Linked DNA regions of Cohnella herbarum. The protein of the gene in region 1 interacts with the protein of each later gene in a pairwise test. Links are inferred from orthologs where the notes say so. Each region holds a gene or a part of one and is shown on either strand. Other genes may lie near its edges.

The links. Proteins that work in one complex are often made in the same cells at the same time.
Region 2: the proteins of HH215_RS04240 (region 1) and HH215_RS32595 interact in binary tests that used the Escherichia coli proteins (3 or more experiments, as listed by UniProt). The link is inferred for Cohnella herbarum from one-to-one orthologs.

What each region holds. Positions count from the first base shown.
Region 1 is NZ_CP051680.1:1,009,024-1,013,406, forward strand. Bases 1-3,000 are described here. They hold HH215_RS04240 (glutamate-5-semialdehyde dehydrogenase), read right to left. Parts: upstream 2,125-3,000; coding sequence 877-2,124; downstream 1-876. Other genes in these bases: proC (pyrroline-5-carboxylate reductase), read right to left, coding at 1-862; proB (glutamate 5-kinase), read right to left, coding at 2,117-3,000. Also shown: more of proB, read right to left, coding at 3,001-3,244; HH215_RS04250 (pyridoxal phosphate-dependent aminotransferase), read right to left, coding at 3,602-4,383. UniProt on the Escherichia coli protein: Catalyzes the NADPH-dependent reduction of L-glutamate 5-phosphate into L-glutamate 5-semialdehyde and phosphate. The product spontaneously undergoes cyclization to form 1-pyrroline-5-carboxylate.
Region 2 is NZ_CP051680.1:7,775,210-7,779,507, reverse strand. What follows is about bases 1-2,916. They hold HH215_RS32595 (sulfate/molybdate ABC transporter ATP-binding protein), read right to left. Parts: upstream 2,033-2,916; coding sequence 968-2,032; downstream 1-967. Other genes in these bases: cysT (sulfate ABC transporter permease subunit CysT), read right to left, coding at 2,828-2,916; HH215_RS32590 (sulfate ABC transporter permease subunit), read right to left, coding at 2,034-2,831; HH215_RS32600 (sulfate ABC transporter substrate-binding protein), read right to left, coding at 1-926. Also shown: more of cysT, read right to left, coding at 2,917-3,634; HH215_RS32580 (secondary thiamine-phosphate synthase enzyme YjbQ), read left to right, coding at 3,878-4,279. UniProt on the Escherichia coli protein: Part of the ABC transporter complex CysAWTP involved in sulfate/thiosulfate import. Responsible for energy coupling to the transport system.

The sequences.
Region 1 (4,383 bases):
CGGCTTCCGCGCGAATCGCGTCGCCCATCTCGCGGGCTCTGTCCGCGCAGCGTACGATCGCTTTGTTCATGCCTTCTTGGAAGGAATAGTGATCTAACGTTTCGATGGCCGCCTGGGTCGTGCCGTTAGGGGAAGTGACCTTACGCCGCAGCTCCCCCGGGTTCTCTCCCGTGGTAAACACCATTTCAGCGGCGCCCCGCACGGTTTGAACGGTAAGGTCTTTGGCCGCTTCGGGAGTTAGACCAAGCTGAACGCCCGCGTTGATCATCGCTTCCATTAAGTAATAGACGTAAGCGGGTCCGCTTCCGGATACGCCGTTGACGGCTTCGATTAGAGGCTCGTCGACAACCGCCGTTAATCCGACGGCATTGAACATGGCAAGAGCAAACTCGCGTTGACTAGCGGAGACGGAAGCGGAAAAACTGATTCCCGTCGCGCCCAGACCGATCGTGCTTGACGTGTTCGGCATCGTGCGGACGACCGGCTGCTCGCGTCCCAATAGCTGATGGATCGTGGAGATCGACAAGCCCGCAATAACCGAGACGATAAGCTGTTCCGGACGGAGCAGGGGCTGCAACGCTTTAATGGCATTCGCCGAGTCCTTCGGCTTCATTCCCAGAATAATGACGTCCGCGGAAGTTAAAGCGGATTTTTTCAGGTCCTCGGTCGTTGCCGGCACGACGCCGTATTGGCGTTCGAGTTCCAGAAGACGATCGGCATTAGACCGGTTCATGACCGTAATGTTGTTGGGGGAGGTTAAGCTAGCTTCGACTAAACCTCGCAATATCGCTTCGGCCATCGAACCCGCACCGTAGAAAATTAGGGTGTTTTTCCCCAAAGAGGAGGCATCGCGATTTGACATGGCTTGGCACGCTCCTATGATCTGATTTGTCCCGAGCCTACGACCCGGTATTTCGTTGAGGTAAGAGCGGGAAGACCCATCGGTCCGCGCGCGTGAAGCTTCTGAGTGCTGATGCCGATTTCCGCGCCGAAGCCGAATTCGAAGCCGTCGGTGAAACGGGTCGAAGCGTTGCGATAGACGGCTGCCGCGTCGACTTCTTGCAGGAATCGTTCCGCGTTAGCCTCGTTCTCGGTGACGATGCATTCGGAATGCCGGGTACCGAATTTTTGAATATGTTCCAAAGCCTCGTCTAAATCTTTTACCACTTTAATGTTCAAAATGTAATCATTATATTCCGTAGCGTAATTTTCATCGGTGGCCGAGTTTATCCAAGGGACGATATCCCGAGCGATGCCGCAGCCTTTAAGCTCGACGTTGATCTCGCGGAATTTGTTCGCTAACGCGTTCAGATGAAGACGGGCGAACGATTCGTGAACGAGCAGGGTTTCCATGGAGTTGCATACGGAAGGTCGCTGAGCTTTGGCGTTTACGGCGATCGCTTCAGCCATTGCATACTGGCCCGATTCGTCGACGTACGTGTGGCAAATGCCCGCGCCGGTCTCGATGACGGGTACGGTCGCGTTCTGCACGACGTTCTGTATAAGGGAAGCTCCGCCCCTAGGAATAATAACGTCCAATAAGCCGTTCAGCTTAAGCATCTCGTCTACGGAGCTGCGGTTGGAATCTTCGATCAGTTGCAGCGCATCCGCGGGAATCGCGGAACGGGATAAAGCCTCGCGAAGCACGGCGATGATGCTTCTGTTGGAAGAGATCGCTGCCGAACCCCCGCGGAGGACGACGGCATTGCCCGATTTGAGACATAAAGTGGCTGCATCGACGGTCACGTTAGGACGAGCTTCATAGATGATGCCGATAACGCCAAGCGGTACGCGTCTTTTCTCGATGAACAGGCCGTTCGGGCGTTCATAGGTTTCAAGCAAATCGCCGACCGGATCGGGCAACTCGACGATCTGTCTTACCGCTTCGGCAATATCGTTCAGCCTTGCAGGCGTCAACTTCAGCCGATCCAGCAGGGAGGATGAGGTGCCCTGTTCCCTTCCTCTTGCCAGATCCTCTTCGTTAGCGATTAAAATCGTGTCTTGTTCTGCGATGAGCGCATCCGCCATCAAAAGCAATGCCTCGTTTTTCTGTGCCGTCGTTAATCTATTAAGCACGGCTGCGGCTTTCTTGGCCGAGCTGGCTTTCGTCTTTACTTCACTCATGGGAATTGGCCTCCTTGATCATGGTTGATACGACCCATTCGTCTCTATGGATGACTTCTATTCTCGAGACCTCGACTCGTTTCATTGCTTCCTCGCTGGATAGGCCCGCAACGGCGGTAATTTGCCATGCGGTATAATGCGTTACGCCCCGGCCGAGCACCCGGCCATCGGAATTGACGACTTCCACGACTTCTCCGGGGTGGAACTCGCCTTCGGCGGCAATGATACCTGCGGGAAGCAAACTGCGGCCTTTGTTGAGCAGGGCATCCTCGGCTCCGGCATCGACGACGATCCGGCCTTGGGGGACGGAGAGAAACCCGACCCAATGTTTCTTGGCGGACAGGGAATGCAGAGAAGAGGCGAAATAAGTGCCTTTGCCGTGTCCAGCGACCGCCGCTAGGAGATCGCCCGGCTCGGATACGCGTCCGACGAAGAGAGGAACGCCGCCTTGCATCGCGATGCGGGCCGCCTCGATCTTGGAACGCATGCCGCCGGTGCCCACGGACGAACCGGCTCCGCCGGCGATCCGGTACAACTCGTCGGATAGAACTTCCACGCGTTCGATTCTTACGGCATCCGGAACTTTACGAGGATCCCCGGTATAGACGCCATCCATGTCCGTCAAGATGTATAAGCCGTCGGCTTTAACCAGATTAGCGACTAGCGCGGACAAGGAGTCGTTTTCGCCGAATTTGATTTCGTCCACGGCGACGGTGTCGTTCTCGTTAATAATCGGGATGGCTTGCTGTTTCAGCAGTTCTTCGATCGTTCTCGTCGCATTCTGAGCCCGGCTTCGATTGCTGAAATCGGGTCTGGTAAGCAGAATTTGGGCGGCGATGACGCCGCTTGCGTTTAAGGCCTCTTGGTAGGCTTCCATTAACAGCGCTTGGCCGACGGCGGCGGCCGCTTGTTTCTCGTGAACCAGCTTCGGTCGGGAGCTATACCCGAGACGGCGGAAACCAGCCGCGATAGCGCCCGAAGTGACTAACAGAACTTGATGTCCGTCGGCATGCAAAGAGGCGAGTTCATCCGCGAAAAATCGAACATGTTGACGGTTTAATCCGCCCTCGTCCGAAGTAAGAGAGCTGCTTCCAATTTTGACAACGATACGTTTTCCCATAAGTTCAACCCCTTATCAAGCCATACAAAAAACTCCAGTCCTAAACAAAGGACGGGAGTTTAACTTCCGCGGTACCACCTTCATTGACGGCACCTGTAAATAGAGGCAACCGTCCTCTCAAGACCCTGATAACAGCAGGAACTGTCCGGCTCATCGCCGTCCGCTCGGGGATGGGGGAAGCGGGGGACAAGGTAAATTCTCTCAGCCTAGAAATTTACTCTCTGAACATGTCCGAATCCGATTCGTTTCCCGTCAATGCGTTCATATGGCCGCGCCGAATTCCGATCGGCGTCGAATTATCCTAAGAATACCATGCCCCATAAGGCTTGTAAAGAAACGAGGGGCAATGTTCACGGTTTAGAACAGCCCTAATTTTCCGATTCTAGCCGCGACTTCGCGCAAGCGGTCTTCGGTTGTGAGCAAGCCAAGTCTCACGTAACCTTCTCCGTTTTCTCCGAATCCGGAGCCGGGAGCTACGACGACGTCGGCCTGTTCCAGCAACAAGTCGGCGAAAGACATCGAAGTATGGCCTTTCGGAACGGGGAGCCAGCAGAAGAAAGAGCCTGCCGGTTTGGTCGCTTTCCAACCGATCTCCTCGAGAGCTCCGTAGAGCGCGTTACGCCTGCTTTCATAAGTAGCAACCAGCTCGCGTACCGATTGCTGAGAGCCGGATAACGCTTCCGCCGCTGCTTCTTGAATCCCGCCGAAAAGACTGCAATACATATGATCTTGAATAAGGTTGATCATTTCGATGATTTCCGGATTGCCGAGCGCGAAACCGACCCGCCATCCGGCCATGTTATACGATTTGGATAACGTATAAAACTCGACTCCGACTTCCTTGGCGCCCGGCGTCTCCAGAAAACTGATCGGGCGATTGCCGTCGAAGCCGATCGCTCCGTAAGCGAAGTCGCTAGCGACGACAACTCCGTTGTTCTTGGCGAAAGCGACGGTTTGTTCGTAAAATTCAGGCGTAGCCGTCGCCGAAGTCGGATTGTTGGGGTAGTTGAGAAACATAAGCTTGGCGCGTTCGAGATCAGCCGGGGCTATGGCGCTATAGTCCGGAAGAAAATCGTTCTTTTCCTTAAGAGGCATGAATGACATCTCGGCGCCGGCAAGCGCTACACCCGACCAATAAT
Region 2 (4,298 bases), 6.8 Mb from region 1 along the record:
AAGCCATGCTTGGCGAATAACTTCTGGGCTTCTTCGGAATATAGGAATTGAACGAAAGCATCCGCCGCTTCGCGAACGCCGTGACGGTCCGCGTTCCGATTCACGACGGCAGCCGGATTCTCGATCAAGATCGTGCTGGGCGGAACGACGATATCGTATTGTACGCCCTGGGAGATTCGAGCAAGCAATTCGTTCTCGTAAGTGACGATAACGTCGCCGACTCCGTATTCGAAAGCCGCCATCGAAGCCCGGCCGCTCTTGTCCATCGACTCGATATTGCGGTGAACGTCTTCCAGAAACTTCTTGGCCGCAGCCGGATCCTTAGTCCCGGTAGCGATCTCGGACTTCTTCAAGCCCGCCCCGTAGATCGCGTTAATGTCCCATTGAGCTCCGCCCGATGTTTTCGGATTCGGATATAACACCTTTACCCCGGGCTTAGCGATATCTTCGAAGTCCTTGATCCCGAGCGGATTGCCGACCCTTGTGCCTAGTACGACGATCGAGCGCGTTATCATGCCTTTATCCGGCGTTTGATTCCATTCGGAAGCGACAAGGCCGGCTTTCACCAGCTTCTCGATATCTCCTTCAAGCGCGAGCAGCGTAACATCGGCTCCAAAGCCGCCAACGATGGACCGAGCTTGAGTTCCCGAAGCTTCATACGATTCTTGAAAAGCTACCGTCTGTCCCGTTTTCGCTTTCCATTCGGCTTTGAAAGCAGGCAAAATATCCTTTAAGGCGTCCTTGACGACGGAATAAGCCCCGACGACAAGCGTTACGTCTCCCTTATCGACAACCGCCGTGTCGGTAACTTTAGAAGACTGATTCGTCCCGCAACCCGAGACGAGCAACATCATCGTTACGAGCATAAGCAGACTGAAGATTGCTGAACTGCGTATAGGTACATGCTTACGGTTTCCCGTCTTCATTGCTGTCCTCCCGCGGTGCCTTCGAAGGCTCCCGTCGAATCTTAAATATGAACCGGCAGCGGATCTTCTTTTAACTTATTCTCCATTACCCAGCTATCGTTATCGTTAAAGAGGTATGCGCGATGGATCAATACTTGGACCTCGTCGCCCGGATGAAGAATTTCCTTCTCCAACGACCGGTAAGTGACCAGGCGCGACGCCCCGACGACGACCTCGACCAACCATTCGCTGCCGCGGAAATGCACGTGCCTAACGCTTCCTTTTTCCGTTGCCGACAGCAGCTTGAAATCGGATGCCTTGCCTACCTCCACATACTCCGGACGAATAAGGGCTTTCGTGCCCGGCCAATCGGAAGCATTGCCGAATCCATGCAGGGAAGAGACGTCGTCTACGATCGTCGATTCGCCGATAAACCCGGCAACGAACGGCGATTGCGGATTCTTATATATTTCCCAAGGGGTGCCTTTCTGCTCTAGGCGCCCTTTGTTAATGATCATGATTTGGTCCGCGACTTCGATCGCTTCATCTTGGTCATGCGTAACGAAAATAGACGTAATACCCAGTCTATCGATCATATCGCGAAGCCACGAGCGCAGTTCATGGCGAATCTTGGCGTCGATGGCTGCGAAGGGCTCGTCGAGCAGCAGCAATTGCGGCTCGGGCGCCAAAGCGCGGGCGAAAGCGACGCGTTGCCGTTGGCCGCCGGATAACTGATGCGGATACCGCTTCTCGAAGCCGGAAAGTCCGGTCAGTTCGACTAGCTCCGCTACGCGTGCTTTGATCTTGGGCTTAGTCCATTTCTTTACTTCCAAACCGAACGCGATATTATCCTCGACGGTCATATGCTTAAACAGCGCATAGTTCTGAAACACGAACCCGATGCCTCTCTCTTGAGGGGGAAGATCGTTCACCCGTTTGCCGTGAAACAGAATATCCCCTTCGTCAACGGATTCCAAACCGGCCAACATGCGAAGGATCGATGTTTTGCCGCCACCGCTCGGACCTAGCAAGCCGATCAATTGGCCTTTTTCGATCTCGAAACTCACATTCGAAACCGCTTGGAAATCGCCGAATTTCTTGTTTAATCCGCTGACCTCGATATGCATCTTAATGCACTCCCCTTCTCGATTTGGCCCATTCCATGAGCAACAGTAACGTTACCGAACCCGCGGCCAACACTAACGCGATGGAATTCGCCGCGGTAAGATTAAAGTTCTCGACGTCTTGATAGACAAGCGTCGTTGCCGTTTGGGTTTTGAACAAAATATTGCCGGATACGACAAGCACCGCTCCGAATTCGCCCAATGCGCGCGCCACCGTGAGTACGACGCCGTACACGACGCTCCATTGAATCGAAGGCCAAGTTACGCGCCAGAACGTCGTCCACGCGCTCGCTCCGAGCGTAGATGCCGCTTCTTCCTGAGCGCTTCCGATCTCTTGCAACACCGGCATGACCTCGCGGATAACGAGCGGGAACGTAACGAACAAGGTCGCGATAATCATTCCGGGCAATGCATATACGATGTCTACTCCGGCTTTGTTAAACAATGCCCCCAATGCCGTTTCCGGCCCCAGAAGAAGCACGATCATCAATCCCCCGATAACGGGCGATACCGCGAACGGCAGATCGACGATGCTATTTAGAAGTTGCTTAATCCGATTGCCCAGCCAAGTTGCCCTTACTAAGTAGAGGGACAGCATGACTCCGAACATCGTATTGATTACGGTAACAATCACGACGATCAAACCCGTCATGTACAAAGCATGAACCGTTTCCGGCCTGGACATTCCAGTAGCGAACCCGCCCCAGCCTGCGTCGAATGCGCCCATCGCGATTCTTACGACGGGAACGATAAGCAACAAACCGAATACGGCAACGGTTAAACCGATCCATAAGCGTCTCATCCGTTCTTCCTCCTCATCTGAACGTAATTTACCGTCCATAAGATCAGGAAGGAGAAGGTTAACAGCAAGACGCTGACCGCCGTAGCTCCAATCTCGTTGTCGCTCTCGATTTCTCCGAAAATATATACCGAAGCGATCAAGGTTTTACCGGGAATGTTACCCGCTACGAGCACGACCGCTCCGAATTCCGCAAGCGCTCTGGAGAAAGCGAGCATCGCTCCGCTTAATATGCCGGGAAGCATATTCGGCAGAATAACCTTCCAGAAGGTTGCCGCTTTCGTGGCTCCCAGCGTATACGCAGCTTCTTCCTCCGAAGAGTCCATCTCTTCCAACAAAGGCTGAACGGCGCGGATGACAAAAGGAAACGTTACGAATACCATCGCGATAATAATGGCGGGTTGATGAAATAAGATCGTGAACCCGAGCTTCTCCGCCCATTCGCCCACGAAGCTGTGCGGCCCTAGCAGCAATAAAATCATGAGACCGGCTACCGCCGTCGGAAGAGCGAACGGCAAGTCTACCAAGCTGTTCAGAAGGCGTCGTCCCGGAAACTGGTACCGGATAAGTACCCATGCCGACATCGTCCCGACTAGCATGTTAATCACGGTAGAGATTAACGCCAGCTTGATCGTAAGCAGGACCGCTTTCCAAGCTAACGGCTCCATGATGTTATCCATGAAAGTCGACCAGCCCGCGGACAAAGATTGACCGTAAATGCCTAGAATAGGTAAAATAATCAATACGACGAAATAAAGCATGACGGCGCTGCGAAAACCCCAACCCCACCAGCGACCCTGCAACATGGAACTCACGTTGTCGTGTACCTCCTGAAGCTTTGAGAGCTGTATATAATATAATTCCTATTAAATTAGTCGGTATTGATACTTTACCAGATAAATACTTCTTTCGTCAATGAGTAAGCTACGGTACAAACGCCTTTTTATTAAAAAATCTAATGTAACCTATTCGAAAACCTTATGGGTGGTGAAATGTCCGTTCTTGCTCGAAAATAAAAAAGAATCGTCAGGAGAAAGAGGAGAATGTCCATGCTGTCCAAGGAAACGCTGCGAACGACGCGACGCGACGAAATGATCGACATCACGAGGCAAATCGCCGCTTGCTTAGCTAGACAAGGGATGGAGGAAGGAGTCGTCGTCGTGTACTGTCCGCATACGACCGCCGGAATCGCCATTAACGAGAACGCGGATCCGGATGTGAAACACGACGTTTTGATGCGGCTGGACGAAGTGTACCCGTGGAATCATCCGAAGTACAGACATGCGGAAGGCAATACGGCTTCGCATCTTAAAGCCATCACGACCGGCACGTCGCAGACGATCATCGTATCGGAAGGCAGGATGCTGCTCGGTCGCTGGCAGGGCATTTACTTCTGCGAATTCGACGGTCCGCGTCAGCGGGAGTACTACGTGAAGCTAGTCGAAGGTTAAGGCGGCTAGCGACTCGGTT